DNA from 2 places in the Photobacterium toruni genome. Region 2 is predicted to be linked to the other one. Evidence: predicted binding sites of a transcription regulator. Region 2 holds the regulator's gene; the other holds the start of a gene.
What was found. The regulator MetJ, encoded in region 2, represses methionine synthesis genes. The targets are predictions, from matches to a motif close to TTAGACNTNTANANGTCTAA.

Region 1 (16,579 bases), 940 kb from region 2:
TCAGCCTAATTAACTTACCTTGACGGATCTCATCAGTTAATAAGTATGTCGCTAAATAGCCAATACCATTTCCCGCAATCGTCGCATCACGAACAGCGTCTGCAGAGTCAACTCGATAATTACCTGTAACTTTAATATCCTGATTTTTATTTTGTTGACTAAAACTCCAGACGTTATCTTTGCGTTCACGACTAAAATAAATAATACAATTATGTTCTGTTAGGTCACTTGGTTGATAAGGCACACCATGCGTTGCTAAATATTCAGGACTTGCCACCAGCACAAAATCACAATTACTCAAATGACGAGCCACAAAACCTTCGGGTGGTGAGTCCATAAATCCGATCCAAAGATCGAGCTGTTCTGCGATTAAATCAACCCGATGATCAAACAAACTTAATTCTAAATTAATTAATGGATGCTGAGCATGGAACTCATTGATATAAGGGGCAACATGATTAGAAGCAAAAGATTGTGCAATCCCCACACGTAACAGACCTTGAGAATTATCTTCACTCCCTAACAGCTCACTTTCAGCTTCATTTATCTCTTCCACTACTTTTTCACAGTGTTTCGCAAATAAACGTCCCGCTTCTGTTAATGCAAAAGATCGGGTTGTGCGTTGCACCAATTGCACGCCAAGTCGTAATTCAAGCTGTTGAATCAATTTACTCACTTGAGTACGAGAGATATCAAGTAATTGTGCTGCTTTAGTAAAGCTTTGCTGTTTTGTTAGTGCGTTAAAAACAATCATCTGCTGGGCTTTTTTTAACATCTACAACCTTTATTTCTAATAAAAAATCATGATAACTAAGATACGTTAATCTTGCTGTTATCGTAAGATTACTTCTAATTGATAGTATATGTTATCTCGTTATTTACTGAATCCTGATTCTTTCTATTCATTCGCAATAACATACAACAATCGAATATTTGGCTACATAATTCTCTGTGTTTTATTACAACATTCATAGAGTGTTCAAACTTCTGAAACATTATTGTCATATAACTTTTCTACTCTTTGTCGTGTTCATTCAAACCTATTGGCGTTTTGCCCAACAAGAAAGGATTAGGAAAATGAAAACAAAGATTATCGGCGCAATTGTTGTTGCAAGTTCATTTGCTGTTAGTTCTACAGCGTTTGCTGGCGAGACTATCTCTGTTGTAGGTTCTAGCTCTGTTTCTCCACTCATGGAAGTATTGGGCGAAACATATGCAAAATCTAACGATACCAAGGTAGAAGTTCAAGGTCCTGGATCATCAGCTGGTATCCGTGTTGCTCATGATGGTTCAGCTGATTTAGGAATGTCATCTCGTGGTTTAAAAACAACTGAAGAATCTCCCCAAATAAAAGAAGTTGTGATTGCTCGTGATGGCATTGCCGTTGTAGTTAACAACAACAACCCTGTCACCGATTTAACTAAAGAACAAATTGCTGAAATCTACAAAGGTAATGTAACCAATTGGAACCAAGTCGGTGGTGAAGATAAACCCATCGTTGTCGCTACTCGTGATACCGCCTCAGGTACTCGAGGGGCATTTGAAGACATTATGTCACTAACAAAAAAAATTAATGATATTAAGGTCTCTGCTATTTCCCAAAAAGCACAAGTTGCTAGCGGTAATGGTCAATTAAAAACAACCGTAGCTAACAACCCTTTTGCTATCGGCTATATTTCACTCGGCTCAGTTGATAATACCGTTAAACCACTAACAATTGACGGTCATAAACCATCAATCGCTGCAATTAAAGCGGGTGATTATAGCGTTCAACGTCCATTTATTGTGGTTTATAAAGACGGACGTCCCTCAGCAGAAGCATTGAAATTTCTAACATGGGTCCAATCACCCATCGCACAGAAAATTGTTGCCGATAAAGGTTTCATCTCAATCAATTAATTAATTTTTATTTTAACGCTCGACTTATTAGAGTTGAGCGTTTTTGACTTCTCAGAAATAGGCTACTCATTGGTATCCTTTCTGGAGTGTAGATTATATGACCATCGCAAATATTGAAAAATCAACAAAAGCTATTCCACGGCTAAAGTCAAAAAAACGTATTGACTGGCGTGAAATGTTCTTTAAATATCTCTTTATGCTCAGTGCCGCAATCGGCATCTTATCACTCGTTACTATTGGCTACTTTATTTTCCGTGAAGGCTATGCCGCTTTTGCCCATTCAGGTGTTACAGGCATTGTATTAGGCACTGATTGGTTGCCTCCCGCACTCTATGGTATTGCTCCAATGATTGTTGCCTCACTGGTTTCAACAGCAGGTGCGGTAATGATAGGTGTTCCTATTGGTGTATTAACAGCCATCTTTATTGCAGAAGTAGCACCCAGACCACTAGCCAGTTTTATTCGCCCGATGATTGAACTATTAGCAGGAATTCCATCTGTTGTTTATGGCTTTTTTGGACTGGTTATTATTGTTCCGCTGATTCAAGAAATATTTAATGTCCCCGCAGGTAATACCATATTAGCTGGAATCATTGTGCTTGCCGTCATGATTCTACCTACAGTAATTACAATTTCTGAAACCTCTATTCGTGCAGTCCCGCGTACTTATAAAGAAGGTTCTTTGGCGCTAGGGGCATCACCCATGTTTACTATTTTCAAACTTATCGTTCCCGCGGCACGCTCAGGCATCATGACTGGCGTTATTTTAGGTGTCGCACGCGCACTTGGGGAAACGATGGCGATCATCATGGTTATGGGTAACTCTCCAGCGATGCCTGAGGGCTTACTTGAATCTGCTCGAACACTAACAGCAAATATTGCTATTGAAATGTCTTACGCAACCGGTATTCACGCCAGTGCATTGTATGCAACAGGTATTGTGTTGTTAGTCTTTATTATGACCCTAAACGGTGCGCTTCTTTATCTAAACCGTGAACGGGCGAGGTAATTCACAATGAATCATAGTCATACTTTATCAACTCAAACAAGCCGATTAGAAAATTCAAATCCAGCAGCACAAAAATTAAAAGATCGCCTATCTCTTACAATTATTTGGTTATCTGCTGGTGTTACCGTTGGCTTTTTATTATGGGTTATGTGGTACATTCTCAGCAACGGTCTTTCCCATGTTGATTGGTCTTTTATTAGTTCAAATTACACCACCATTGGTAAAGAATCTGGTATTTGGCCAATGATTGTCTCAACGATCTATATGGTATTTGCCTCAATTGCAGTTGCAGCACCATTAGGAATAATGACCGCTATTTACCTTACTGAATATGCCAAAATAGGCAGCCGTTTAGTTAAAGTGATCCGTTTTTGTACTGAATCTTTAGCTGGCATTCCTTCGATTATCTATGGCCTTTTCGGTATGACCTTTTTTGTAGTTATTCTCGGCTTTGGTTATTCAATCCTATCAGGCGCACTAACGTTAAGTATTTTGATTCTTCCAGTAATTATTCGTACCACTGAAGAAGCGTTAATGGCAGTACCACAAACCTACCGTGAAGGTTCATATGGCTTAGGGGCATCTAAGATTTATACTATCTGGCGACTCATTCTTCCTAGTGCAATGCCTGGAATTGTGACCGCTATTATCCTCAGCGTTGGTCGTGTTATTGGTGAATCAGCACCGGTATTTATGACCGCAGGTATGGTAGCGCATATTCCTGAGAGTGTATTTGACTCAGGACGAACGCTTACTGTTCACCTGTATAAACTAACGCAAGAACTCTACACCGTACATGAATGGAACCAAGCATATGGTACGGCTACGGTACTGATCATTGTTGTTCTTGTAATTAACCTAATAACCAAGCTTATCGCTAGCCGTTTTAATATTGCGACTTACTAAATTTTGGGGATACATATGAACAAATTTAACATTGAAAATTTAGACCTTTTTTATGGTCAAAACCAAGCATTAAAGAAAATTAATTTACCAATTCCTAACCGCCAAGTAACGGCACTTATTGGTCCATCTGGTTGTGGGAAATCAACGTTACTTCGCTGCTTAAATCGTATGAATGACTTGATTGAAGGTGTAACAATTAAAGGCTTACTTACTATTGATAATGAAAATGTCTATGGCAACATCGACGTCGCTCAATTACGCATTAAAGTCGGTATGGTATTTCAAAAACCCAATCCCTTTCCAATGAGTATCTATGAAAATGTTGCTTATGGTTTACGTGCTCAAGGGATCAAAGATAAAAAAACGTTAGACACTATCGTAGAGCAATCACTCCGTGGTGCAGCATTATGGGATGAAGTAAAAGATCGTTTGAAATCTCATGCTTTTGGTCTTTCTGGTGGTCAACAGCAACGTCTCTGTATTGCACGTACTATTGCAATGAAACCTGAAGTGATCTTAATGGATGAACCAACATCTGCACTTGATCCTATCGCAACCAAAAAAATTGAAGATTTAATGGAGACACTTAAAAAAGAATTTACTATCGTCATTGTTACCCACTCAATGCAACAAGCACGCCGTATATCAGATCGTACCGCATTCTTCTTAATGGGCGAATTAGTTGAACATGATGCAACCCAAAATATCTTTAACAACCCAACAGATGATCGGACTCGCGGTTATGTAAACGGTGATTTTGGTTAAGCGGTATACAACAAATAATAATAGCGATGGTACAACTTGCCTCTTCTCTATGAAGGGGCTTTTTTATTTTAACAAAATCATTAAATAACAATATCTTATTTCAATAAAAAATAACCATTTGCAACACCCATTAAAAAGATGTATTTTATTTGTATGTTTTAACAAGACCATTTCACAAAGGGGATTCCCATGTCAACAATTCCAAATGATTATGTAAATTATAAATCCACTCCTATTTTTACACCTGAAAATATTCCAAAGATGTTTCTTCACCTTCATAACACTCGTGCTAATGTTTATGGCAAAATTTGTGTATTACAAGGTCAATTGAAATTTTACGGTTTTAAAGATCAGCGTGGTGATATTGAGCAAGAAATCATTATCCATGCCGGTGATACAGCAATTAGTCCACCGCAATATTGGCATAAAGTAGAATTTTTAACTGCAGATACACAATTTCAAGTCCGTTTTTACGCACAAGAAAATAGTCAAATTGTACGTGATAATCTAAATGAACGTACACCTCAAGCATAATAATACGTAGCACAGGCTTACTGTTATCACTTAAATGTAAAATTAACCTTATAATGACAGTGCGTTAATTTTTATAAGCTAATCTTATCTATACAGAGCAATCGCTCACGGGTGCTGTATATTATTAAGGTGTAAGAATGTGCTATAAATTACCAATAACACAAGTAACATCATGGATAAATGTATTAACATCAACCAATATTCCAATAAGATCAGTGGGCCTATTGATTAATAATTCTGCTGTAACAAGTTCATTTTCAAGCCATTTCAATCATCTTAATATTAATACGTATCAATTAATAAAAGAGATAGATCCAACATTATTCATCAACGAAATTATTAATAGTGATTGTAATATTCTTATTGTCGATAGATCTCATTACACACACTTACAACAATTAATACCCTCTTATTCACAAAATAATAGTGTTATCGTATTGATACAAGAACCTTGGATACCCAATTGGACATGGGATTTCAAATAATGTCATTTTTTGTGCCAATCAGACCTCCCATAAATAATCCCCTAAATCTACCAATGAATAAATAAGATATCTGTCTAGTGTCATTTTTTCTACATAACATTGAATATATATAGCCGTAAGCGTCGATTTAGCTATAATTACAAACATTTGTCTAATGACAATAAATAGCTTGTTACCAATAGCATAGAAATTGGTAACATCATGTTTCCATATCACCAGCAGGAGTTTACCGCAATATGCGCTTACTGGTATTAATGCTTATCTTCGTTTCTACGCTGAGTTTTGCCGACACAAAACCACAATCGACACCTCATCAAGAAATTAATCTTGAATATCAACAACTTCAGAAACTTAACCTTGAACTAAACACATTAGCAAAAGAAGCAACATCAACAACTGGCTCATCACTTGATGTAGTTCGCTTACAATTGCTCAATAAGAACAAAGAATTAAGACAAACATTAACTGATTTAATTGACGATAAGCAAGCAGACAAAAAACTACTAATTAAACAAGTAGAACAACAAATAAAGTTTGCGGCTGAGGCTGAAAAATTTTTACAAACTAAAGTTGAACGTGATCAAAAAGAGCTTGATAAAGCAAAAGATACCGACAAATTAGTTGCTTTAAAAGCCCTTACTGAAAGTCGTGATTTTATCATTCTCGTTCTTAATGATGAATGGGAAAATTACCAATGGATGAAACGTTTAGGTAAACCACAACCTAACTCAGTTAAAGCACTTAAAAAGAATGTTGAGCACCGTCTTGACTTTATGTCAGCATCTCTGACTTTTGGTAGCCAAGCACTAGAGTTAAACAATAAACAAATAAAGTCAGCAACGGGCGATGAGTTAAAAGCATTACAAATCACCCAAATTTTATCTCAACGCCAAGTCGATAGTGATACAAAAAACTTAACAGATTTAGTTAAGCTTGCTGATAGCATGGGATTAGACACTGCTGAATATAAGCGTTTACTCTTTGAAAAAACGGGTAATGTAACTGATGATTTACTAAATAGTAAAGTTATGTGGTCAATTGTAACATCATGGACAACTGACTTTAGTTCATGGCTTTTTGAAAATTTACCACAGATGATCTTTAAAGTGATTATCTTTATATTTATTATTTTTGCATTCAAAACATTAAAGAATATTGTTCGTAAAATGGTGACACGCGCCGTATCGACAAAGAACTTAAAAATGTCGATGCTTATGCAAGAATTCTTTATTTCAATGTCAGGTAAAATTGTATTTGCGATTGGTATCTTAATTGCACTATCACAAGTAGGTTTAAACCTTGCCCCAATTTTAACCGGTTTTGGTGTTGCGGGTATTATTGTTGGTTTTGCATTACAAGATACATTGTCTAATTTTGCTTCAGGCATGATGCTGCTGATCTACCGTCCGTTTGATGTCGGTGATCTAGTTGAAGCGGGAAGTATTACTGGCAAAGTAAGCCACATGAGCCTAGTAAATACAACGATCAAAACATTCAGTAATGAAATTATTATCGTACCCAATAGTAAAATTTGGGGTGATATTATTAAGAACGTAACACATGAAAAAGTGCGCCGTATCGATATGATTTTTGGTATCGGTTATAGCGATGATATCGAAAAAACAGAACGTGTTTTACAAGAAATTGTTGAATCTCACCCTTCTGTTTTACGTAGCCCAGAGCCAACTATCAAGCTACACACATTAAATACATCTTCAGTTGATTTTATTGTTCGCCCTTGGGTTAAGACTGACGATTATTGGGATGTTTATTGGGACATCACGAGAGAAGTGAAAATGCGCTTTGATCGCGAAGGTATTTCAATTCCATTCCCACAGCAAGATGTGCATTTACACATGATTGAAAAAGCCATCGAATCAAAAACGGTATAATCACTCATAGTCAAAATATTAAAAGGGCAAGTACTTACTTGCCCTTTTCTTACGCTGACAATTAAGTGCAATGATCCTCTCATTAACTTAACAACAGTTTTGTTATTATCATTAAACATGTCACAAATATACCTTTAGTAACAAATAAATCCGCGAGATTACGCAATAAATAGGTATAATCGTAAAGAGCAAGTATTGAATTAACCTCAGTTTTTATTCAATATTCCCATAATCAGCATGAACGTTAACGCGCATGCATTAAAAAGAAATGACATTTATGTTGTCAAGCAAACTTCAACATTTTGTGTTTGCACTTTTGCTCATTTATTAATATTACTGTTCAGGAATAACTATAATGAAAAAGCGTCTATTAGCAGCAATGGTACTCCCGATGATGTTAGCTGCATGTTCAACAACAGGTCTTACTTCGAAAACACCACAATCAATAACTGCTTCTGAACTTGCTAACGGTAGCTGGTCGTTAGTGAAAATTGATAATCAAGTGCTTTCTCAACCAGTACCAACATTAGAGTTAGCCACTGATCTTGCAGCGAATGGACATGCAGGCTGTAATCGTTACTTTGGTCAGGCTGAAGTAAAGGAAGGACAATTCCGTATTGAAAAAATGGGAATGACAATGATGTTATGCCCAGATAGTGAAATGAAAGTTGAGCAAACATTTACACAATCGATGTCTGATTGGAATAAAGTTAGCGTTTCAGGCGATACAATGACAATGACAAATGCTAAGCATACGTTAACATTTGCTCGTGATATGGCAGCAACACCAGCAAAATAATCGCCTACAACCAAAAATAAGAGCTGTTTACACACTTTTGATAACAAATAAATGTGTGTAAGCAGCTTTTTATTATTCACAGATTATGCAGCACTGACCTTGTAATACTTTTTACGCAGAATATGTGCAGCAGTCACCATATTCGTTAGAGCAGCTTCAGTTTCCGTCCAATTCCGCGTTTTTAAGCCACAATCAGGATTGATCCATAAGCGTTCAATCGGAATTAATGCCGCAGCTTTATCAATTAACGCTGTTATCGTATCAACTTCTGGAATATTAGGTGAATGAATATCATACACACCAGGACCAATTTGATTGGGGTAAGCAAACGCTTCAAACGCCTTAAGTAAGTCCATATCTGAACGTGATGTTTCAATTGTAATTACATCAGCATCTAACGCAGCAACAGATGCAATGATCTGGTTAAATTCGCTATAACACATATGAGTATGAATTTGTGTTTGTGAGCCAGCGCCTGCAGCTGAGATCTTAAACGCTTTTACTGCCCAATCAAGATACTCTTGCCATTGGCTTTGTTTTAGCGGTAACCCTTCTCTTATTGCCGGCTCATCAATTTGAATGATTTTAATGCCAGCAGCCTGTAAATCAGCCACTTCATCCCGTAAGGATAAAGCAATTTGATTTGCTATCGCTTCACGTGATAAATCTTCACGCGCAAACGTCCAACCTAATATCGTCACAGGACCGGTTAGCATCCCCTTAACCAGTTGAGATGTTAAGGATTGCGCATATCGACTCCATTCTACCGTTATTGGTTGAGCGCGATAAATATCTGATACAATAATCACAGGTTTTACACAACGGGAGCCATAACTTTGCACCCATCCATATTGCGTAACAACAAAGCCTTCTAGCTGCTCTGCAAAATACTCCACCATATCATTGCGTTCCGCTTCACCATGAACAAGAACATCAAGCCCCAAACGATGTTGACGAGTGATGGCATCTTGAATATGTACTTCTAATGCTTGGTTATAATCAGATTCACTGATCCGCCCTGCTTTAAAATCACGCCGTTGACTACGAATCGTTGTTGTTTGTGGAAATGAACCAATAGTTGTGGTCGGTAATAATGGCAACTGCAATGCGTGTTGCTGCTGAATTGCCCGCTCAGAATAAGGGCGATCACGTTCAGCTAATTGGGGATTAATTGCTGCTGCCCGTTGCTGTACTTGTAGATTATTCACTCGCTTACTGTTCAAACGATCTTTTATGCTAGCACTGTAAGTTACACATTCTGCAATCGCTGCCAAATCACCATCAAGCGCCTGTGCTAACAGTGTTATTTCGCCACACTTTTGTTTAGCAAATGCTAACCATTGACGAACATCAGCATCAAGCTCTATTTCACTCTCTACATCTATAGGACTATGCAATAACGAACATGAACTCGCTAGCCACAGATTAGCCCCTAATTGTTGTTTAATTGGTTGTAAACACGTTAGCCATTCAGCCAGATCTGCGCGCCATACGTTACGCCCATTGATCACTCCAGCAGATAATACCCAATGATCAGGGATAGCCTCAGCAACAGTTGTTAATTGTGCAGGGGCTGCCGATAAATCAATATGCAAACCATCGACATTAAGCTGTGAAATTATGGCTAATTGGTGACTAATATCATCAAAATACGTAGTCAGTAATAATTTAGGTCCACCGTGTAACACTTGATAAGCCAATTTAAAACTCGCGGCCCACTCTTGTGGTAATTCAAGGGCGAGTGCCGGTTCATCAATCTGGACCCACTCGACACCTAATACCGCTAATTTAGTTAATATTTGCTGATAAGCTGTCAACAATCGTGGCAATAATGTTAAGCGATCAAACCCCTGCTGTTTTTCTTTTCCTAGCCATAAATAAGAGACCGGCCCTAATAATATGGGTTTGACATTATGACCTGCTTTTTTTGCCTCAGCGACTTCTTCAAATAACTGCTGCCAGCTGACATTAAAACTATCGTCTGCGGTAAATTCAGGCACGATATAATGATAATTTGTGTTAAACCATTTCGTCATATCAGCTGCGGCACAAGTACATCCTGTTGGTGCTTTACCCCGCGCAACACTGAACAACGTATCTAAGTCAGGAAACCCCTTTTGATGACGTGTTGGAATATGGCCAAGCAGCATGCTGGTTCCTAACACATGATCATACCAAGCAAAATCCCCAACAGCGACATAATCAAGTCCTGCTTTAATTTGATCATTCCAATGACGATGACGTAAGTCTCTTCCAACCTGTTTCAGTTGTGCTTGATCACTCTCACCACGCCAATAACGCTCTTGAGCAAACTTTAATTCACGCTGATTTCCAACCCGTGGATATCCAAGTATATGAGTCATTGTTTTTGCTTCTGTAGTCATTTTATTTGATGCTATTACCATTATTATATCCCTCTAATTCAATATCTTATCAACCATAAATCCATCTAAAAATAATGGCTAAGATGACGTCGGTTGATTAACACAGTGACGGACAACAACACTGACAACAAGGTAATTTATCTCATAATGATCATGAGTTTTTTTCACGTTAGAGGAATGGTAATTTATAATACTTATCACTATAATAGACGTTTAGCCGTCTAGATGTTTACAGTCACCCATTAACAATGTAGATTAAAAAACAATCAACTTATATCGCAAAGATTCAAGGACGGAATATGATTGAACTTAAACATCTAAAAACATTAATGGTACTAAGAACAACAGGATCACTCACAGCAACAGCCAATAATTTATGCTTAACGCAATCAGCACTGTCGCATCAATTAAGAGATCTTGAACAACGTTTAGGCAGCCCTCTCTTTTTACGCAAAACACGCCCTGTCCGCTTTACGGCGGAAGGAAAAATACTATTAGCTTTAGCGGATAAAGTTTTACCTACAATACAAGCAGCAGAACAAGAATTAGCCAGCAATAGACACCAAACAGCAGGTCGATTACAGATGGCGATTGAGTGCCATTCTTGTTTTCAGTGGCTAATGCCCGCATTAAAACAGTACCAAGGATTATGGCCAGATGTGGATATTGATTTTTCATCAGGATTTAGTTTTGAGCCCATTCCTGCTCTGGCAAAAGGCGAATTAGATTTAGTGATCACATCAGATATTCAGCTACGCCATGAGATTCATTATGAGCCGCTGTTTGATTTTGAGATGTGTTTAATTGTTGCCCCACAGTCATTATTAGCCACTAAATCGAATATTGTTCCAGCTGATCTCGCTCATCAAACCGTACTCAGTTATCCCATTCAGCGTAATCGTCTCGATATAGTTAAGCATTTCCTTCACCCAGCAGGTATTGAGCCATTAGCGTGGAAACAAGCAGATAATAGTTTAATGTTAATTCAGATGGTATCAGCAGGAATGGGGGTTGCAGCATTACCTAATTGGGCCGTTGATAATTTTGTGCAACAGGGATTGATAATCAGTAAGCCATTAGGTAAAGGATTATGGCGACGTTTATTTGCCGCAGTACGAGCCTCTGAACAAAAACATCATTATCTGAATGCTTTTTTTGCAACAGCTAAACAACAGTGTCAACAGCACCTACAAGGTATTAAAACGGTTTAATACCTTGTATAAATGCCAGCCCTGTTTATTTAAACTGATTATTCAATGGGTCATAGTGATAGCCTTGTTGCGCCATTTTATCAGACAGCTCAGTCTCACTTAATTCATAACGAGATGCTAATTCTGCCATTGAATTGCACTCAAGTCGTAGACGCTCATTAACAATACCAATGACAATATGGGTATCCATACCAAGTAAATTATTGATTTCCATTCTTCCCCCCTTACAGCTTAATAATCACAGTCAATGTTACCTCTGTTTATTAAGCATAGACGACTTATCATCCTTTCTCCTTTTCATCAATAACAGATAAAAAAAAGCCCTTATCTCACATAAGATAAAGGCTCATAACACTTCTGATTTAAGTATTAGAATAATGTTAATTGCATTACTGCAGAGAATGTAAGTAACACTGCTGTCACTAATAACTGCCATTTATTGATCGTTTTGTGCAATAAAATATGCCCTGACCATACCAGCATTGCAGCCACTAAACATAATAATGAAATAATGATTTCGACAGTATAAGGTGCGGTTGCAGCCTCTCCCATAAAAATCACTTTCCAAACTAAGAGTAATACCGACACGATGGCACTAATAAAGCCAACAAACGGCAAAATACGGTGGAAAGCCTGTAATCGTGTACGCGAAAACGTCAATAAAACATGAGCAAGTAAACTACCATACAAAGCCATCGCCACTAAACTTAGCAATACTTCAGGCATATCCATCATCGGAAATAAAAAAATCCAACTAATAAATCCCAATAAATTCGAACCATAAAGCACCTTTAATGGCCCTGAATCTCGCGTTTTACTGGTTTTTACTTTAACGGTGAAAAATAACAAACTCAATAAAGGGAGTACTGCCCAAGCTTGACTAATTGCGGCAAGTAGCCATCCAATAAGCAATACTGGTAACATTTTATGTACTCGACCTCGTTGACCAGGGCAGATCTCCCCTTTGGTGAGTACTAACGTAAGAATACATTGCGCACCAAGCAGTGCTGGAATTAAAAATGCGAGATAGCCGATCATAATAAGCATCAATTAAGAAGAAAAGGAGCACAATTATACTCAAGTCACAGCAAGATGCGAATAAGAGCCTTCAGCTGATATTTATTCGTATCTATCTGCCTGATATTATCCAAACGACACAACAATGAACAAAAAGGAACGCGTGAAATGTTCGTTCGCTCATTTATGTGCGATTGCTCACCAAACATTATGTAAATTAGTGGCATATTAACCCTATTAAATAGAGGGCGTTATTAACGCTAATAATGTATTCAATAACGATAAGCGAAACGAACATGACGACTTGGCTAGAAACAGAGGTTGTGATCATCGGCGGTGGCGCAACGGGAACAGGAATTATGCGTGACTGCGCCCTGCGCGGTATTAAATGTATCTTAATAGAAAAAGACGATTTAGCCTCTGGTACAACCGGTCGTAACCATGGCTTACTTCATTCAGGTGCACGTTATGCAGTAACGGATCCAGAATCAGCCAAAGAATGTATTATTGAAAATCGTATCCTTAAAAATATTGCACGCCATTGTGTGGAAGATACACAAGGGTTATTTATATCTCTACCTGATGATGATCTACAATTTCAACAACAATTTATTAACGCCTGCCAAAGTGCCGATATTGATGTTGAACAATTAACACCACAACAAGCATTAAGACTAGAACCTAATTGTAACCCACAACTTATAGGTGCCGTAAAAGTCCCCGACGGTACCATTGATCCCTTTCGCTTAGCTTCTTCTAACGCACTTGATGCTATAGAACATGGTGCACAACTTTTTAACCACACTTTTGTCACCGCGCTTATTCAAGAAAATGGTGCCGTAAAAGGGGTTAACTGTTTAAATTTAAAAACGAATACTCATTTTGAAATTAGAGCCCAACAAGTAATTAATGCCGCAGGGATCTGGGGACAACAAATATGTCAATACGGTGATCTTAATATCACTATGTTCCCTGCCAAAGGATCATTGTTGATCTTAGATTATCGCATTAATAACTTAGTCATCAACCGCTGCCGAAAACCATCTGATGCCGATATCTTAGTGCCTGGTGATACCATCTCATTAATTGGAACAACATCTGAACGTATTGATTATAAAGATATTGATAATCTACATGTTACAAGTAAAGAAATTGATATCTTACTAAAAGAAGGAGCTAAGCTAGCACCGATCATGGCCAATACTCGTGTATTACGTGCTTATGCTGGCGTGCGACCATTAGTTGCGGTCGATGGTGATACTAGTGGTCGTAATATTAGCCGTGGAATCGTGTTATTAGATCATGCTGAACGCGATAGCATGGACGGTTTTATTACTATCACTGGCGGTAAGTTAATGACTTACCGCATGATGGCAGAATGGACCACTGATCTTGTGGCGAAAAAACTCGGTAATTCCACGCCGTGTACCACTCATCAACAACCATTACCAGGTTCAGAGCAGCCTAAAACCATTAAACATACCGCCAGCTTAGCTAAGCCTGTTTATCAATCTGCTTACTATCGCCATGGTGAGCGTGCTGAACAATTTTTAACGGATGATAAGAAAAGCCAAGCCATTATTTGTGAATGTGAAATGGTGACCTGTGGCGAAGTTGAATATGCAATCAAACAACTGGATGTTCATAACCTAGTTGATTTACGTCGCCGTACCCGTGTTGGCATGGGACCTTGCCAAGGTGAATTATGTTCTTATCGTGCTGCAGGTTTATTTGCTGAATATGGTAATACTGATGGTAACCATGCTAGTCATATTCTCAGTGATTTTCTTGAAGAACGTTGGAAAGGCATTAAACCTGTCTTTTGGGGAGATGCTCTACGTGAAGCTGAATTCTCTTATTGGATTTATGAAGGTCTATTTGGTGTAAGTGATATTCCACCAACATCCACATCAGCCAATACTAACCAGCCACTTTGTGAGGAAAAATAATGAAATTTGATAATATAATTATTGGTGGTGGTGTTGCTGGCTTAACCTGCGCGATCCGTTGTGCTCAAGCTGGACTAAAAACAGCCGTTATTGCTGCAGGACAAAGTGCACTGCATTTTTCTTCTGGATCAATTGATGTATTAAGTCGTTTACCTAATGGCACAACAACACATTACCCTTTTGATGAGTTTGAAACTTTAGCTAATCAATCTCCACAACATCCTTATAGTAAAGTAGGAATTAATGTTACTCGCCAAGCGATTGATTGGTATCAACAGACAATGGCACATCTTGGCATTGAACTGAGTCATCAATCTGATGATTGTAACCATTTGCGTATTACACCAATGGGAACGTTTAAAGCGACATGGCTATCACAATCCACTGTGCACCCCTTTCCTATGTTTGAACCCGCTAAATCATTGCGTAAATTGGCCTTAGTAACTATTGATGGTTTCCGTGATTTTCAACCCCAATTAGCGGCTGATAATTTACGTCTACTTCCCCACTTTGCTAACGTAGAGATAACGACGGCTGCCATTGCATTACCTGAAACTGAATTAATGCAACGTAATCCATGTGAATATCGTTCGATTGATATTTCTCGTGTTTTAGCTGATGAGCATAAATTACAACGTTTTTCCTTAGCGATGAAAAATACTATCGGTGAGACGGATCTTGTCGTTATTCCTGCCGTATTTGGTAACGGCACTGGGATTAAAATCATTAAAAAACTTGAACAATTAACCGGTTATACATTATGTGAAATTCCAACTATGCCACCATCATTACTTGGTATTCGTTTGGAAGATGCTATGAAAAGCTACTACAAATCACTAGGTGGGTTAATTCTTGCCGGTGATGAGGTCACTCATGGCGAATTTAAAAATAACCAATTACAACGTATTTTTACACGTCATCACGGCGATATGCCATTAATTGCCAATCATTATTTACTTGCTAGTGGCAGCTTCTTTAGCCGTGGTTTACATGCTGAACGTCATCATATTGAAGAAGCAATTTTGGGATTAGATATTGCGCCATTAACATCCACTAACCACCAGCACTGGTATCAACCTCAATTTTTCAGTGACCAACCGCATCAGTTTTTAGGAATGGGCGTTGAAACAAATCAACAGTTACAACCAAGTCTTAACGGTAACACAATTACCAATCTCTATTGTGCCGGAGCTATTTTAGCACATTACAATCCAATTTTTGAAGGCAGTGGCAGCGGTGTTGCTATCAGCACTGGCTTTCATGCGGCCCAATCAATGATCGCCTTACACGATAAACACAGCTCAACCGCAATTTTTCCATCATTAGCAGAGGGCAATATCTAATGCTCAAGCAAGATACCAGTTTTGACCAATGCATTAAATGCACCGTATGTACCGTTTATTGCCCTGTTGCTAAAGCAAATCCTAATTACCCCGGTCCAAAACAATGCGGTCCAGATGGTGAACGATTACGGATCAAAAGTGCGGAATTTTATGATGATATGCTTAAACTATGCACTAACTGTAAACGCTGTGAAACCGCTTGCCCTTCAGGGGTAAAAATCGGCGACATGATTGCCGTTGCACGTAGTAAACATGCTAAACACGACCTCAATATTAAAACGATTCGAGATTTCGTCTTAAGCCATACTGATTTAATGGGGACAGTCGCAACACCTTTTGCACCTTTCGTTAATGCAATTACAGGCATGAAACCTGTAAAAAAAATC
Region 2 (16,579 bases):
TGCTAAACATTGACTGGTACCGAGGCTTTATTCAAAACCACCAAATGGTGATGATTGGTTATTCCGACTCAGCAAAAGATGCCGGTGTAATGTCTGCAGGTTGGGCGCAATACAGTGCCATGGAAAAATTAGTCGACGTTTGTGAAAAAGCAGACGTAGAAATCACCTTATTCCATGGTCGTGGCGGTAGTATTGGTCGTGGTGGTGCACCAGCACATGCGGCATTATTATCTCAACCACCACGTAGCCTAAAAGGTGGCTTGCGAGTAACAGAACAAGGCGAAATGATTCGCTTTAAGCTTGGACTGCCTGAAGTTGCCATCAATAGTTTAAGTCTTTATGCAAGTGCGACATTAGAAGCGAATTTACTGCCGCCACCAGCACCGAAACAAGAATGGCGTCAGATTATGGACCAACTTTCTGATGTTTCATGTGAGGCGTACCGTAATATAGTTCGTAACACGCCGGAATTTATTCCCTATTTCCGTGCCGCAACGCCAGAATCGGAACTGGGCAAATTACCGCTTGGATCTCGACCTGCAAAACGTAATCCAAACGGCGGTGTTGAAAGCTTACGTGCTATTCCATGGATTTTTGCTTGGAGTCAAAATCGTCTCTTATTACCAGCATGGTTAGGTGCCGGTGAGGCGATTCAGCACTCAATTGATAATGGCGATACTGCACAATTAGAAGAGATGTGTCGCGAATGGCCATTCTTTTCTACGCGATTAGGCATGCTAGAAATGGTATACAGCAAAACTAACCTTGGCATTGCAGAGTACTATGACCTACGTCTAACCGATGAAGCCTTATGGCCATTAGGCAAACAATTACGTTCGCAGTTACAGCAAGACATTAAAACAGTCTTAACCGTTGAAAATAATGACCATTTAATGCAACAAGATCCATGGGGTGCTGAATCTATTCGCTTACGTAATATTTATGTCAAACCACTTAATATGCTGCAAGCTGAATTACTTTACCGTACCCGTCAGCAGAAAGAGTTACCAATAGAGCTTGAAGAAGCATTAATGGTCACTATTGCAGGTATTGCTACAGGTATGCGTAACACTGGTTAATCAACAAATACTCATCATAAGGCTATCTTCGGATAGCCTTTTTTTTGACAGTTATTTATAAAATTGTTAAAAAATATGAGTTAGTCTCACTTTTGATACAGCATTGCATTGCCTATAAAGACTAAGATAGAAAAGTATCAATATGAGAAAAGATGAATATATTTCAATCAAATTATTATTTTTTTAGTGCTAAATCAATGTCGCTATTATTCACAAGATAATAAATTGAAACGCCTCAGTAACAGATAATTGAACTAGAAGTATCGATATTGAGCAAATTAATGATATTCTATGCGACCGCAATTAGGTAGTGCAAAAGCACGATTATAAATTAAAAACGTCATTTGAAGCGTTACATAATCTAAGCCCTATTGTGTTTTTTTATTTTATATATTTAACGGATAGAAGAGATGTCACTACCACATGTAATTTTAACAGTGCTTAGCACTCGAGAAGCAACTGGTTACGATATAACCAAAGAATTCTCACACAGTATCGGTTATTTTTGGAAAGCGAGTCACCAGCAGGTGTATCGTGAACTTAATAAAATGGCAACTAACGATCAAGTAACCTGTCGTCTTGAACCTCAAGACGGTAAGCCTGATCGAAAAGTATATTCAATTACCGATCTTGGTCGACAGGCATTATTTGAGTGGTTCCAAGAACCGGCTCGTAATCCCACAACTCGCGATGAGTTTTCTGCAAAATTACTGATTTGTGGTGTCCACAATTCATTACCAATGCAGCAGCAACTTGAAGCTTTAATTGATGAATCACACATTTTGATTGGTCATTATCAAGAGCTAGAACAAATTCATTTTGGTGATTACAAAAACATGGATCGTCAACAACGTCTCGACCGTTTAACCTTGCGTCGTGGTCTTCATAACCGCCAAGCTTGGATATTATGGGCAGAAGAAGTATTAGCTGAACTGAAAGATATGGACAGCGAAGGTAGCTCAGTCGCTATCAACTAAGTTTATATTCTATAAAAAACCGCAGTTCAAACTGCGGTTTTTTATTAAAATCAGATCAATATATTCATACCAAATAATAAATAGCAGCATTTAATCGTAATATTATCGACTACAACATTGTCGCTAAGCGATTAATATCAGAAATAAGAGCGCCAGCAGTGATCTCTCGCCCAGCCCCAGGACCACGAATAACTAAGGGATTCTCCCGATACCACTGACTTTCAATCGCAAAAATATTATCGCAGGGTAATAAATTTGCCAACGCATGTTCATTCGGCAATGCTTCTAATCCAACATATGCTTTACCATGGCGATCTAATCGTGCCACATAACGTAATACTTTCTCTTCACGAACAGCACGAGCTAACTTTTCCGCTAATAACAAATCAAGATCAGCCGTATGTTCAAAAAAATCATCAACACTTAGGTTCTGCAAACTTGGTGGAACTAATGATTCAACTTTTACCTGCTGAGGTTCAATCTCAAACCCAGACTCACGTGCTAAAATAACTAATTTCCGCATCACATCAGTACCATCGAGATCATGACGAGGATCCGGTTCAGTTAGCCCCTGTTGCCACGCTTGTTCAAGCAATTCAGAAAACGGCAAACTACCATCAAATTGTTGAAACAACCATGATAACGTCCCTGAAAAAATACCAGAGATAGCTAAAATACAATCACCACTTTCACGTAAATCACGCACAGTATAATTGATAGGCAATCCCGCCCCGACAGTGGCATTGTATAACCAATGACGGCTACTTTTAGCAAAAGCATCAACTACGGTTAGGTATGTCGCTGTGGCTGCCGAACCTGCAATTTTATTTGCTGAAATAAGATGTAGCCCACTCGCGGCTATCTGTGGATATAACGCCGCTAAGTCGTGACTAGCGGTTACGTCAAGAATAACAACGTCATCATAATCAACCGCCGCAAGCTGAGATAATAAGTGTGGTTGCTGATAATCAGTCGCATGCTGCTCAAATTGTATTAATGCAACAGCAGGATCGATACCCTGACTGTCAATCCAACATTGTTGCTGGCCAACAACGCCAATTAAACAAAAATGCATTCCATGACGCTGCTCAAGCGCCGCTTTTTCACGACTAAACAAGCTTAACCAATGTTTGCCAATATTACCTTTACCGCACAGAACAATACCCACACTTTTTTGTGCTTGAAATAATGCTTGATGGATATCATTAACAAGTTGATCAGTTTCTGCTCCCCGTAGTACGGCAACTAAACTAAGATCCGATTCAGATTCTGTCATAAATTCAACGGGAAAGCCTTTTAACTGCTGATAAAACCCATGACAATGATTAGGGTTATTCAACACTCCAGCACCAACGGCTGCAACCATTGAAAAACCTTCACGTAATCGAAGCTCTGCTGCAACCCCACTATCTTGTAATAACCCAAGCACGCTATTTACCATCTCTTGAGTATAAGCCAGAATAATTCGCCGCTTTCCTTTATCAATGGTTTGAGCTAGCGGTTGAAATTGAGCTTTATCTAATAATAATTGCACATCACGCTGAATAGCTAACAGCCCTATCCCTTGTGGTATTTCAAGTTCTATTAAACATACGTCATTTAATGATGAAATAATTTTAGCCCCACGACCGGATGCTAATACCCGTTCAACCCGTGTTGAACCAGACTCTGGTTGATGACTACAACGTAATGTTAAATCAAGAGTACTTTGGGCAACAGGCTGTAATGTACGGCTATGTAAAACAGGGGCAGCAAGACGAGCTAACTCATTTGCTTCATCTAAGCGTAATAAAGGAAGTAAACACGCATTAGTCACTTTATGCGGATCTGCACTGTATACACCAGCGACATCACTCCAAATGGTCACTCGCTCAACCTTCGCTAATGCACCGATCATTGTTGCTGAATAATCAGAACCATTACGACCGAGCAATACTGTTTGTTGATGTTGATTCGCAGCCATAAAGCCGGTGATCACTAATCGCTGCTGCTGATATTGTACAAATAACTGCTCAAGCAATGGCTCTGATAATCGTGTATTAATTTCAGGCTGCACAGCATGCTCTGCGCGTAAAAATAACCGCGAATCAATCACTGCTGCGGCTAATTGTTGTTGATTAAGTAATGCGCTTAATAAGCGGGCTGACCATAACTCACCATGCCCCAAAATCGCATTTTTCATCTCAAGGGTTAACGTTGATTCACCCCATTTAGCTATTAACGCCAAATCTACAGATAACTGTTGCTGTAATAACTCGGCTTGATCAGTTGTTAATAATTCAGTGATCAATTGTTGTTGAAAAGCTCGAATAGACTGTAATGTTGCATGAGCTACCCGTCCGTCAGTAACTAACTGTTCTAACCATAACAATAATTGATTGGTTGTTTTACCTGCAGCGGAGACCACGACTAAATCGTTAGTATTAGAATAAGCACTTAAAATTTCAACAACTCGACGATAACAACTTGAATCAGCAAGGCTACTCCCCCCAAATTTATGTAACTGGCGTCGTTCTTTTTTCATCAACATAACTCCTCAGCAGCCGCAAATGCTTGAGTAAGATCAGTAATTAAATCACGAGGATCTTCTAACCCAACCGATAACCGTAATAAAGACGTTGAAATTCCAGCCGCGTGTTGTGCTTCATCAGTCATCGCACGATGAGTCATTGATGCCGGGTGAGCAATTAAACTCTCCGTTCCCCCTAATGATTCCGCCAATGAAAACAGCTGAAGTGTTTTAACAAACTGTTCCAGTTGCGAATAACTTCCCACAAACTCAAAACTCATCATTGAGCCAAAACCACTTTGTTGACGCTTAGCGATCTCATGCCCTGGATGGGTAGGTAAACTTGGGTGGTAAATAGTGCCAACTAATGGTTGCTGCTGCAAATAGGCTAATACCGCGGCACCATTTTCTTCATGCATTCTCATTCTCGGTGCTAAAGTACGTAAACCACGCAACGTCAAATACGCATCAAAAGGAGCCCCGGTGGCACCAATACAATTAGCCCACCACGTTAAATTTTCTGCGGCTGATTGTGCTTTAGCAATTAAAACACCACCAACAACATCTGAATGGCCATTGATATATTTAGTGGTTGAATGCACCACAAAATCAGCACCAAGTGATAAAGGTTGTTGTAATAACGGCGACAAAAAGGTGTTATCGACAGCAACTTGGCAACCAACAGCCTGTGCTTGCTGACTGATAGCCTTAATATCTATCACTCTTACCAAAGGATTTGATGGCGTTTCAAGCCAAAGTAAAGTTGGTTTTTGAGCTAAAGCAGTCGCTAGCGCGTCGGGATCAGATTGGTCAATGAACAGTACTTTAAAATCCCCTTTTTGAGCGCGCGTATTAAATAAACGATAACTACCACCATAACAATCATGGGGGGCAACAAGCAGATCATTTGGTCCCAACAATGCTGACACTAATAAATTCATCGCAGCAGTACCGCAACTTGTCACCACTCCACCCGCGCCACCTTCCATCTCACTCAAAGCATCGGCTAAGGTATTTCGAGTTGGATTACCTGAACGAGAATAATCGTATTGAGGTAACTCACCTAAAGCCGGAAAACTGTAAGTCGAGGTAAGATAAATAGGAGGAACAACAGCATTAAACTGTGAATCAGTATCAATGCCCGTACGAACCGCAATAGTTGCAAGCTGCTTATCACTCATAATAACGTTCCTTGTTATAAAGGGGTGAACCCTGTAAATAAATAATGGTCGTTGTAAACAACCTTAACCACATCAAAATAAGACGTCAACACTTCTAGACATCTATATGTCTTTGCTTATAGCAGTAAATCCCGCTAAAATTCAGTCATTGAAAAAAATAGTCGTGATCTAACAACGGTTGTATGCCACGGTAGAGGACAAACTAGCGATGTTCACGTAATATCGCCGCCTATCATGACTATGTACTAACAACCGTCATCGCGACATTGTTATTATTATTAATTAAACATCGCTGAGAAGGTAAAACATGGCAAAGTGGAATGGCGAATATATTAGCCCTTATGCAGAACACGGTAAGAAAAATGAACAAGTCAAAAAAATTACAGTGTCTATTCCATTAAAGGTTCTCAAAATTCTTACTGATGAACGTACTCGTCGTCAGGTCAATAACCTGCGCCACGCTACCAATAGTGAACTACTTTGTGAAGCTTTCTTACATGCCTATACAGGCCAACCACTACCTACAGATGATGATATCCGTAAAGACCATCCCGACGATCTTCCTGCAGAAGCTAAATTATTAATGGAAGCGATGGGTATCAGCTACGAAGACATTAATGAATAATATGTACATGAAATAGCAAAAAACCAGCATCAATGCTGGTTTTTTTATATCTTACAAATTTAAACAATAAAAAAAGGGATGCTTGCGCATCCCTTTTTTTTTAAATTCAGCTGGCAAGTAATTACTTGCTAGTAAGCGCACCAAAACGCTTGTTGAATTTATCCACACGACCGCCAGAGCTAACTTGACGTTGCTTACCAGTGTAGAATGGGTGACACTTATCGCATACATCAAGGTTGATGTCTTTGCTCATAGTAGAGTTAAATACGAAAGTGTTGCCACAAGAACAACGTGCGTTTACTTCTTTGTATTCTGGGTGGATACCTTGTTTCATGGGGAAACCTCAAGTTAAGGCCGTGTCGCTCTCCCGATCCAAAGCCGGGCACCACACGTGGTTAATAAAATAGTCTATCGTAAAATTACGACAAATCAGGCGGCGTATAGTAATCAATCATTACTCATAGATCAACTCAGACACTGTTTTTTTATTGCTCTTTTATTCATCGTTAAAACAGTCAATAATGATTGCGGCATCGCAGTACTTATTCCCTATCCTGCGATCTGTTACTATTTAGTGCAAGCTCAATTAAAGCGATAAAATATGACCCCCTCAATAGCACGCGTTGCTTTACCTGTCCCACTTGATAAAACATTTGATTATTTAATCAAACCTGATACCACCCCAGTTATCGGTGGACGCGTGCTAGTGCCTTTTGGACGCCAACGATTAGTTGGAATCGTTGTTGCTATTGGTCATGATTCTGATTTTCCCATTCAACAGTTAAAGCCTATTCAACACGTTTTAGATAACCAGCCGTTATGGCAACCCGCTTTATTTGCATTATTAAAATGGGCCAGTCGTTATTACCAATATCCATTAGGTGACACTCTCGCCAATGCGATGCCCGCTTTACTGCGGAAAGGACGTGAAGCCTCAACCGCAAGCCTAAAATTTTGGCACCTTACCGAGACGGGTCGAGAACAGCCCTTAAATGGTTTAAAGCGCGCACCTAAACAAGCTCAAATTCTAAATCTATTACGCAATGGTGCACTCAGTCACGAAAGTTTACTCGCGCATGACGTTAGCAGCGCAACACTAAAAGCTGTCATGCAAAAAGGCTGGATAAACCAACAACAACAGCAACCAAAACAATATCAATGGCAGCCAAAATTTGCCATCACAGAACAGAAACCACGCTTAAATGAAGAGCAAGCATTAGCAATTGCAACGGTTAACAGTAACCCAGGATTTGGCTGTTATCTGCTAGATGGTGTTACTGGTTCGGGAAAAACTGAGGTCTACCTAAATTTACTTGAGCCTATTTTAGCGGCAGGTAAGCAAGCGCTAATTTTAGTACCCGAGATTGGCCTTACGCCACAAACAATCAATCGCTTTAAACGCCGCTTTAATGTTCCTTTAGAAACCGTTCACTCAGGTCTAAATGATAGCGAACGTATGACAGCATGGCTTGCTGGACGTGATAATCAAGCCGGGATTATTATTGGAACACGCTCAGCATTGTTCACCCCATTTGCAAACCTTGGCATTATTATTGTTGATGAAGAGCATGATGCGTCTTATAAACAACAAGATAGCCTACGTTATCACGCTCGAGATCTTGCCGTGATGCGAGCCAATAAAGAAAATATTCCTATTATCTTAGGCTCAGCAACCCCTGCACTTGAAACCTTACATAATGCGCAAACAGGTAAATACCATTATCTCACCCTATCAAAGCGCGCAGGTAATGCCAGTGCTGCCCGCCATGGGGTGATTGATGTTAAAGGCTTATATTTAAATGCGGGATTATCAGCACCACTGATCGCTGAAATGCGTAAAAATCTTAATGCTGGCAATCAAGTAATGCTATTTCTGAATCGACGTGGATTTTCACCCGCGATGATGTGCCATGAATGTGGCTGGATTGCAGAATGTGATCGTTGTGATGCGTATTACACACTACACCAACAATCGGGTGAATTACGTTGCCATCATTGTGCGACTCAAAGACCAATAATGCATCAATGCCAACAATGCGGATCAACGCAATTATCACCTGTCGGTGTTGGTACCGAACAACTAGAAGCGCAATTAGCCACGCTTTTTCCTGAGTTTAAAACCGTACGTATTGATCGAGACAGCACTCGCCGCAAAGGCACATTAGAAAACTATTTAGAAGCAATTAAGAATAACGAATATCAAATTTTAATCGGCACTCAAATGTTAGCCAAAGGCCATCATTTCCCTAATGTCACATTAGTGGCATTAATTGATGTTGATAGCGCATTATTCAGTAATGATTTTCGAGCATCAGAGCGACTCGCACAACTTTTTATACAGGTAGCAGGTCGAGCAGGACGAGCGAGTAAGCCCGGATCAGTATTATTACAAACGCATCATCCCGAGCACCAGTTATTACAATCATTACTGCATAAAGGCTATGGCGTTTTTTCTCAAACAGCATTAATTGAACGCCAACAAGCATTATTACCGCCATTTACTCACTTAGTATTACTGCGGGCAGAGGCCAATGACAGTGATTTAGTGTGTCAGTTTTTACAACAAATTAGAGCTATTTTTGAAGCAAGCCCAGTTTATGATCAAGATTGTTGTGTCTTAGGACCTAACCCCGCACCACTTGCTCGACGTGCTGGGCGGTTTAGATGGCAATTAATTTTACAAATTCCTAATCGAAATAAACTTCAACAAATGCTTACTATTGCCAAGCCTGCTATCCAACTATTACCGCTTGCTAAAAAAATTCGGTGGTCAATTGATGTCGAACCACAAGATTTAACTTAAACTAGACAATGCGATGCATCTCACATAGCGAATGTAATTTATGCTATTGAAAGCAAGTTTCAGCTAATGCATCCATTCTACAATATGCTTATGAATTGACTTTTTTCAGTCAGTTACGATTAGCTGGTAAGTCTATCTGTCTATTTTCGTCATCACAGATAACCAGCTGTACACTAGAAAGATATAGCAAAAGAGGAAAGCACTATGGCGACAATGAAGGACGTTGCCCAGCTAGCCGGGGTATCAACCGCGACGGTTTCGCGCGCACTAATGAACCCGGAAAAAGTATCGGCATCAACAAGGAAAAAAGTTGAGCAAGCCGTAATGGAAGCTGGATATTCACCAAACTCACTGGCACGTAACCTACGCCGCAATGAATCGAAAACTATCGTGACAATTGTTCCGGATATCTGTGATCCTTATTTCACTGAGATTATTCGTGGCATTGAAGAAGCCGCGATGGAAAATGGTTATTTAGTGTTACTCGGTGATAGCGGTCAACAACAGCGTCGAGAAAATTCATTTGCTAATTTAGTGTTTACTAAACAAGCTGATGGCATGTTGTTATTAGGTAATAATTTACCGTTTGACGTCAGCAAACCTGAACAAAAAAATCTACCGCCGCTGGTTATGGCATGTGAATATGCACCTGAACTTGAATTACCAACTGTGCATATTGATAACCTAACCGCCGCCTTTGATGCAGTGAATTACCTGACTCAAATGGGCCATAAGCGCATTGCTCAAATTACTGGCCCCGATAAAGCAGCCTTATCGCAATTCCGTCAACAAGGCTATCAACAAGCACTGCGTCGTGGAGGCATCACTCTAAATCCTGCTTACACCATTAAAGGTGATTTCAGTTTTGCGGCAGGCGCACGCGCAATAACTGCCCTGCTTGCTTTACCAGAGCCACCAACAGCATTATTTTGTCACTCAGATGTGATGGCAATTGGCGCGATGCAACAAGCTAAACGTCTTGGCTTACGTGTTCCGCATGATATTTCGATTGTCGGTTTTGATGATATCCAATTTGCAGAATATTGCGATCCACCCTTAACGACGGTCTCACAACCTCGTTATGAGATTGGCCGTCAAGCTATGATCATGTTACTTGAATTACTCAAAGGTAAAGATGTTCAGGCTGGTTCACGATTATTAGATGCAAAACTGGTTATTCGCGAAAGTGCAGCGCCACCAAGTCGCTAATTGATTATCCCCATATTCGATGTGTTACCGCACGAAGATCATAAAACTGATCATCTTTATCGTAATATGGGGCTAATTATCAATGAAACCGCGATAATAACTAGTCAGGATCAATCCAACTTTGTAACATAGTATTCTATCTATCTTCCCTATTAATTTGTCGATATTGTGGCCACTAAAGATTATGTAAAACGCGGGCGCTCACCGAAACCAGCGCCAATAAAGGCAAAAGCCAGCCATAAGGGCAAAAAAACACCATCAACCAGTTTTCCCACAAAATGGGCGGCATTGGCTGTTATATTAGTGTGTGGACTCATTGTGGGGTTATTTTTCCTTTCCGGTACTGATGTACCTGAAACCGCACCGGTGACCCCTGCGGCAATTATTGTCAAACCGCAGCCAGCAAAAACCAATACCAATGCCTTACCGCCAAAACCTGAAGAGAAATGGCGCTATATTCAAGAGCTAGAAAATAAAAAAGTCATTGTGCCAGCATTAACGCCAAAACAAGTTATTGCTGAAAATAAGCCAGCGAAACCTTATCTTTTACAATGTGGTGCTTACCATAGCCAATCCCAAGCGGATGAACGTAAAGCAACCATTGCATTTCAAGGCTTAAACAGTCAGATAAAAATATCAACCAATGATAAAGGCACTTGGTATCGTGTCGTACTCGGCCCCTATAAAGATAAGCGTTTAGCTATGGATGATCAGAATAAATTACAAAAAAATGGGATTAGTCCTTGTGCCATTTGGTTCTGGGAATAATCCGTACCATACTAAATAACAATCAAGGATGCTCAACCAGCATCCTTTTTTATTAATGCAATTGTTCGTATATCACCGCAGGCAATTGTTACACCACACCTTGAAAATCTACGCTTCTATCCCCAGATCTAAAATATTAAAGATACCGGCTAACGTCGGAGCTGAATCAAAGAGGGTTTAACGTGACAACTATTGTATCTGTTCGTCGTAACGATAAAGTCGTAATTGCTGGTGATGGTCAAGTGTCACTAGGCAATACAGTTATGAAAGGCAACGCACGCAAAGTTCGTCGTCTCTATAACGATAAAGTACTCGCTGGTTTTGCTGGCGGTACTGCTGATGCCTTTACTTTATTTGAGCGTTTTGAACGTAAATTAGAAATGCATCAAGGCCATCTATTGAAATCAGCCGTTGAGTTAGCCAAAGATTGGCGTACCGATCGCGCCCTAAGAAAGTTAGAAGCTTTATTAGTTGTTGCTGACGAAACTGGCTCATTAATTATTACTGGTAATGGTGATGTAGTGCAACCCGAGCACGATTTAGTCGCGATTGGCTCTGGTGGTAACTTCGCTCAAGCTGCAGCGATTGCACTATTAGAAAATACTGATCTTAGCGCCCGTGAAATAGCAGAAAAAGCGTTAAATATTGCGGGTGATATTTGTGTGTTTACCAACCACAATCACACTATTGAAGAACTAGAAACTAAGTCTAAGTAAGGAAGTTGCAATGTCTGAGATGACTCCTCGCGAAATCGTTCACGAGCTTGATCGCCATATTATCGGTCAAGACAAAGCCAAGCGAGCGGTTGCGATTGCACTGCGTAATCGCTGGCGTCGTATGCAGCTTCCTGAAGAGCTGCGCGTAGAAGTAACCCCAAAAAATATTCTGATGATTGGTCCTACCGGTGTCGGTAAAACTGAAATCGCACGCCGCTTAGCAAAATTAGCGAATGCGCCATTCATTAAAGTTGAAGCAACTAAGTTTACTGAAGTTGGTTATGTTGGTAAGGAAGTCGAAACCATTATTCGCGACCTTACTGATGTCGCGGTGAAAATGGTACATCAACAAGCAACAGAAAAAGTACGCGCCCATGCTGAAGAGTTAGCAGAAGAGCGTATTCTTGATGTGTTATTACCACCAGCACGCGATGCATGGGGACAAAACGAAGAAGCACCAACGGAATCAAACACCCGTCAATCTTTCCGTAAAAAATTACGTGAAGGTAAACTTGATGATAAAGAAATCGAGATTGATGTAGCTGCACCACAAATGGGCGTTGAAATTATGGCGCCTCCTGGTATGGAAGAAATGACCAACCAGCTGCAAGGTATGTTCCAAAATCTTGCAGGTAACACCAGCAAAAAACGCAAGATGAAAATCAAAGATGCGTTAAAAGCAGCAACGGAAGAAGAAGCCGCTAAACTAATAAACCAAGAAGAATTAAAAGAACAAGCAATCTTTGCTGCAGAAAACAACGGCATCGTATTTATCGATGAGATCGATAAAATCTGTAAACGCGGTGAATCATCAGGTCCTGATGTGTCACGCGAAGGTGTGCAGCGCGACCTATTACCATTAGTCGAAGGTAGCACAGTATCAACTAAACACGGTATGGTGAAAACAGACCACATCCTGTTTGTTGCATCCGGTGCATTCCAAGTTGCTAAACCATCAGATTTAATTCCAGAACTGCAAGGTCGTTTACCGATCCGCGTTGAACTAGAAGCACTGACTAGCCATGACTTTAAACGTATTCTTACTGAGCCTAAAGCCTCTTTAACTCAGCAATATGTCGCACTAATGGCAACAGAATCAGTTGATATCGAATTTACAGCAGATGGCGTTGATAGTTTGGCTGAAGCAGCATGGCAGGTAAATGAGCGCACTGAAAATATTGGTGCCCGCCGTTTATACACCGTGATGGAACGCTTAATGGAAGAAATTTCTTATGATGCTAGCGAAAAAGCAGGCGAGAAATTCCTGATCGATAACACTTATGTACAAACGCGTTTAGGCGAATTTGTTGCAGATGAAGATTTAAGTCGTTTCATTTTATAATCGAATTTAAATCAATTATTTTTAGTATAAACGGTGCGTTTTATCGCACCGTTTTTTTTGTTTGTTAACTAACATTAATGGGATAAATTTGCGCATAACCAAATTTACGCCATAATACCTTTTCAGTATTCACTTTAAGTATCTAATTTATGAACTCACCCTCTTCACTGACAATTTGGTTAGATGCCGCAAGACCAAAAACGTTACCCCTTGCTATCGCCTCTATTGTCTGCGGTAGTGCTGTGGCAAAATGGCATGGCAGTTTTTCTGCAAGTATTGCAGCACTCGCGTTGTTAACCGCCCTTCTATTACAAATCCTTTCTAACCTTGCCAACGATTATGGCGATGCCGTTAAAGGTACCGACAATGATGATCGTTTAGGTCCACAACGGGCAATGCAATCAGGTTTAGTCACAGCAGCAACAATGCGTAAGGCGATGATTATTAATATCATACTTACTGCAATTAGTGGTTTAACCTTGATTTTAATCGCCTGTAAAAACCCCCATGATATTGTTGGCTTCTTAGTGCTCGGATTATTAGCGATTGCCGCATCAATTGCGTATACCGTCGGTAATAAACCTTATGGTTATCGTGGTCTTGGGGATCTATCAGTATTGATCTTTTTTGGATGGCTTGGTGTTGCAGGCACTTATTATTTACAAGCAGGACAAATTGATTCGTTGATCATGTTACCAGCAACAGCTTGTGGGTTATTAGCTGTCGGTGTGCTCAATATCAATAATCTACGTGATATCGATAATGATAAAGCATGTGGCAAGCAAACCTTGGTAGTGCGTATGGGTCCACAATGGGGACGTAAATACCATTTAGTATTACTGTCTACTAGTGTGATCTTTTTTAGTTTATTTGCCCTATTAGAAGTAAAGTCGCTCTTTGGCTGGTTATTTATTTTAAGTTTACCACTACTGATTAAGCACGGTCGTCAAGTGTATCACTCAACAGATGGTGCAGCGTTAAGACCCATGATGGCAACCATGGTTAAATGCGCTTTAATCACTAATTTATTATTTGCAGTTGGTATGGTGTTAGCATAATAGCTAAAATATCGGCTCGGTATCTCACTCTATTTTAGGTGTTATACCAAGCCGATAGTCATATTAAAATAAATGCGCGATTATTCTACGCTATCCATTTTGCCTAGTAGCATACGTACACGTTCTTGCCATACGTTATGCTCACCACGTAGCTTTTCGTTATCTTGAACAAGACTCTCACGACCAGAACGTAGTTCTTGTGCTTCCATAGCTAGGCTATCATTTTTTTCTTTTAGTTCATCAATTTCCATTTGTAGCAAAGAAATTGAATCCACAGCCATTTGAACTTTGGCTTCCAATTTTTCCAACATTTCTAGAGACATATTGTTCACCTGATCTATGCCCATATTATTACCTTAACAATTGAAGGTAATCTCTACGGACAGGGTTATATACATTCAGCCACTATTCTAACGAGGCAATGGCTTGCTGACATCTACATTTCCATTGCATTAGTGCAACTGACGGAAAATCATACAAGTCTGATGTAATTTTTGCAAAGTAAGCCGATATCGTTCCAATTTAGCAGTTAAAAACCGCTAAACCCAACAACATTACGTCCCTTTTCCCCGCTTTAATACCATCAAAATCAACTTGTCACATTCAACTATCAATAATGTGATAGCGACAAACTTTCTCAAATTATGCCTGACATTACCATGATAATTTAGCATCGCCATTTTATATTGCATCACCGTAGCCTATGGCTTCTGCAACAATATAGCTTAAATGCCATTATCGATGATCTCCCCTTGGTTTACCCAACAATAAAAAGCCACCAAACGCTCATTTTAGAAAATAGTCTATGCTCGAACGCACATTTCTGACGCGTTATTATTTAAAAAAAAAACAACTATTGTAAATTACAGCGCATAAGAATAATGAATACCCTACATACTCACAAAAGGACTGACACTATGGCAAGTTCCAAACCTAATGCGCTCGTCGGAGAATGTTTTGCGGAATTTATCGGTACTGGACTACTGATATTTTTTGGCGTTGGCTGTGTCGCTGCAATGAAATTAGCAGGGGCCGATTTTGGTCAATGGGAAATAAGTATTATGTGGGGTCTTGGCGTAGCCATTGCTATTTATGTTACTGCTGGCGTTTCTGGTGCCCATTTAAATCCAGCCGTTACCATTGCGCTTGCCAGTTTCCATGGTTTCAATAAGCGCAAAGTTTTACCGTATATTACAGCACAACTATTAGGTGCTTTTACCTCTGCTGCTTTAATTTATGGGCTATACAGCAATTTATTTACTGATTATGAAACCAGCCATAACATTGTTCGTGGTACAGCTGCGAGCCTTGATACCGCTTCTATTTTTTCAACATTCCCTCATCCATCATTAAGTTTTAGTGGTGCATTTGCAGTTGAATTTGTCATTACAGCAGTATTGATGTTTGCCATTTTAGCTATCGGTGATGATAAAAATGGTGCGCCTCGCGGTGCAATGGGTCCTCTGCTTATCGGTATATTAATTGCTGTTATCGGTGGCTCATTAGGTCCACTGACGGGCTTTGCCATGAACCCAGCGCGTGATTTTGGCCCCAAATTACTGACCTTCTTTGCGGGTTGGGACTCGGTTGCCCTAACGGGAGCAAAAGATATTCCTTACTTTATCGTCCCTATCCTAGCACCAATTTGTGGCGCATTATTCGGTGGTTGGGCATATCCTAAATTTATGAGTGTTTATCTACCAGGTAACAAATGTACGCTACCTAATAAATGTGAAAACAAGACAGATACTCCAGCGGTTGAAGCATAAAATTTGATCTTCCAATAAGTCTAAGGGGTATTAACCACATACTCCTTAGTGACACCTACTCAACAATTATAAAGATAACGAGGAACTCATCATGACTACTGAACGAAAATATATTGTGGCGCTAGATCAAGGAACAACCAGTTCTCGCGCAGTGGTACTCGATCACAATGCCAATATCGTTTGTTCGTCACAACGCGAATTTACTCAAATCTATCCTAAAGCAGGCTGGGTTGAGCATGATCCTCTTGAAATTTATGCAACCCAAAGTTCAACCATGGTTGAAGCATTAGCCAAAGCAGGTATTCGTAGCGATCAAGTTGCTGCTATTGGTATCACCAACCAGCGTGAAACAACCATTGTTTGGAATAAAAAAACCGGTAAACCTGTTTATAACGCTATCGTATGGCAATGTCGTCGTACTGCTGATATGTGTGAAGAATTAAAACAACAAGGGTTAACGGATTATATTCGTGAAGCCACAGGTTTAGTGGTTGACCCATACTTCTCAGGCACCAAAGTAAAATGGATCCTCGATAACGTTAA

Region 1: metE (5-methyltetrahydropteroyltriglutamate--homocysteine S-methyltransferase) is a predicted target of MetJ. The motif match lies at 10,887-10,906, and genes of this name have one in related genera.

The regions. Positions count from the first base shown of each region.
Region 1 is NZ_AP024854.1:1,123,089-1,139,667, reverse strand. Features, by position in the region: gene OC457_RS05435 (LysR family transcriptional regulator) at 1-775, opposite strand, end outside; gene OC457_RS05430 (phosphate ABC transporter substrate-binding protein) at 1,078-1,899, shown strand; gene pstC (phosphate ABC transporter permease subunit PstC) at 1,997-2,908, shown strand; gene pstA (phosphate ABC transporter permease PstA) at 2,915-3,814, shown strand; gene pstB (phosphate ABC transporter ATP-binding protein PstB) at 3,830-4,579, shown strand; gene OC457_RS05410 (DUF1971 domain-containing protein) at 4,769-5,113, shown strand; gene OC457_RS05405 (mechanosensitive ion channel family protein) at 5,835-7,490, shown strand; gene OC457_RS05400 (META domain-containing protein) at 7,846-8,289, shown strand; gene metE (5-methyltetrahydropteroyltriglutamate--homocysteine S-methyltransferase) at 8,373-10,673, opposite strand; gene OC457_RS05390 (LysR substrate-binding domain-containing protein) at 10,973-11,884, shown strand; gene OC457_RS05385 (DUF4250 domain-containing protein) at 11,910-12,098, opposite strand; gene OC457_RS05380 (hypothetical protein) at 12,254-12,922, opposite strand; gene glpA (anaerobic glycerol-3-phosphate dehydrogenase subunit A) at 13,198-14,850, shown strand; gene glpB (glycerol-3-phosphate dehydrogenase subunit GlpB) at 14,850-16,193, shown strand; gene glpC (anaerobic glycerol-3-phosphate dehydrogenase subunit GlpC) at 16,193-16,579, shown strand, end outside.
Region 2 is NZ_AP024854.1:184,577-201,155, reverse strand. Features, by position in the region: gene ppc (phosphoenolpyruvate carboxylase) at 1-1,079, shown strand, start outside; gene OC457_RS00955 (PadR family transcriptional regulator) at 1,490-2,056, shown strand; gene OC457_RS00950 (bifunctional aspartate kinase/homoserine dehydrogenase II) at 2,166-4,580, opposite strand; gene OC457_RS00945 (O-succinylhomoserine (thiol)-lyase) at 4,580-5,746, opposite strand; gene metJ (met regulon transcriptional regulator MetJ) at 6,054-6,371, shown strand; gene rpmE (50S ribosomal protein L31) at 6,493-6,705, opposite strand; gene priA (primosomal protein N') at 6,973-9,174, shown strand; gene cytR (DNA-binding transcriptional regulator CytR) at 9,379-10,383, shown strand; gene OC457_RS00920 (SPOR domain-containing protein) at 10,552-11,151, shown strand; gene hslV (ATP-dependent protease subunit HslV) at 11,334-11,867, shown strand; gene hslU (HslU--HslV peptidase ATPase subunit) at 11,878-13,209, shown strand; gene OC457_RS00905 (1,4-dihydroxy-2-naphthoate polyprenyltransferase) at 13,359-14,267, shown strand; gene zapB (cell division protein ZapB) at 14,348-14,590, opposite strand; gene OC457_RS00895 (MIP/aquaporin family protein) at 15,185-16,036, shown strand; gene glpK (glycerol kinase GlpK) at 16,128-16,579, shown strand, end outside.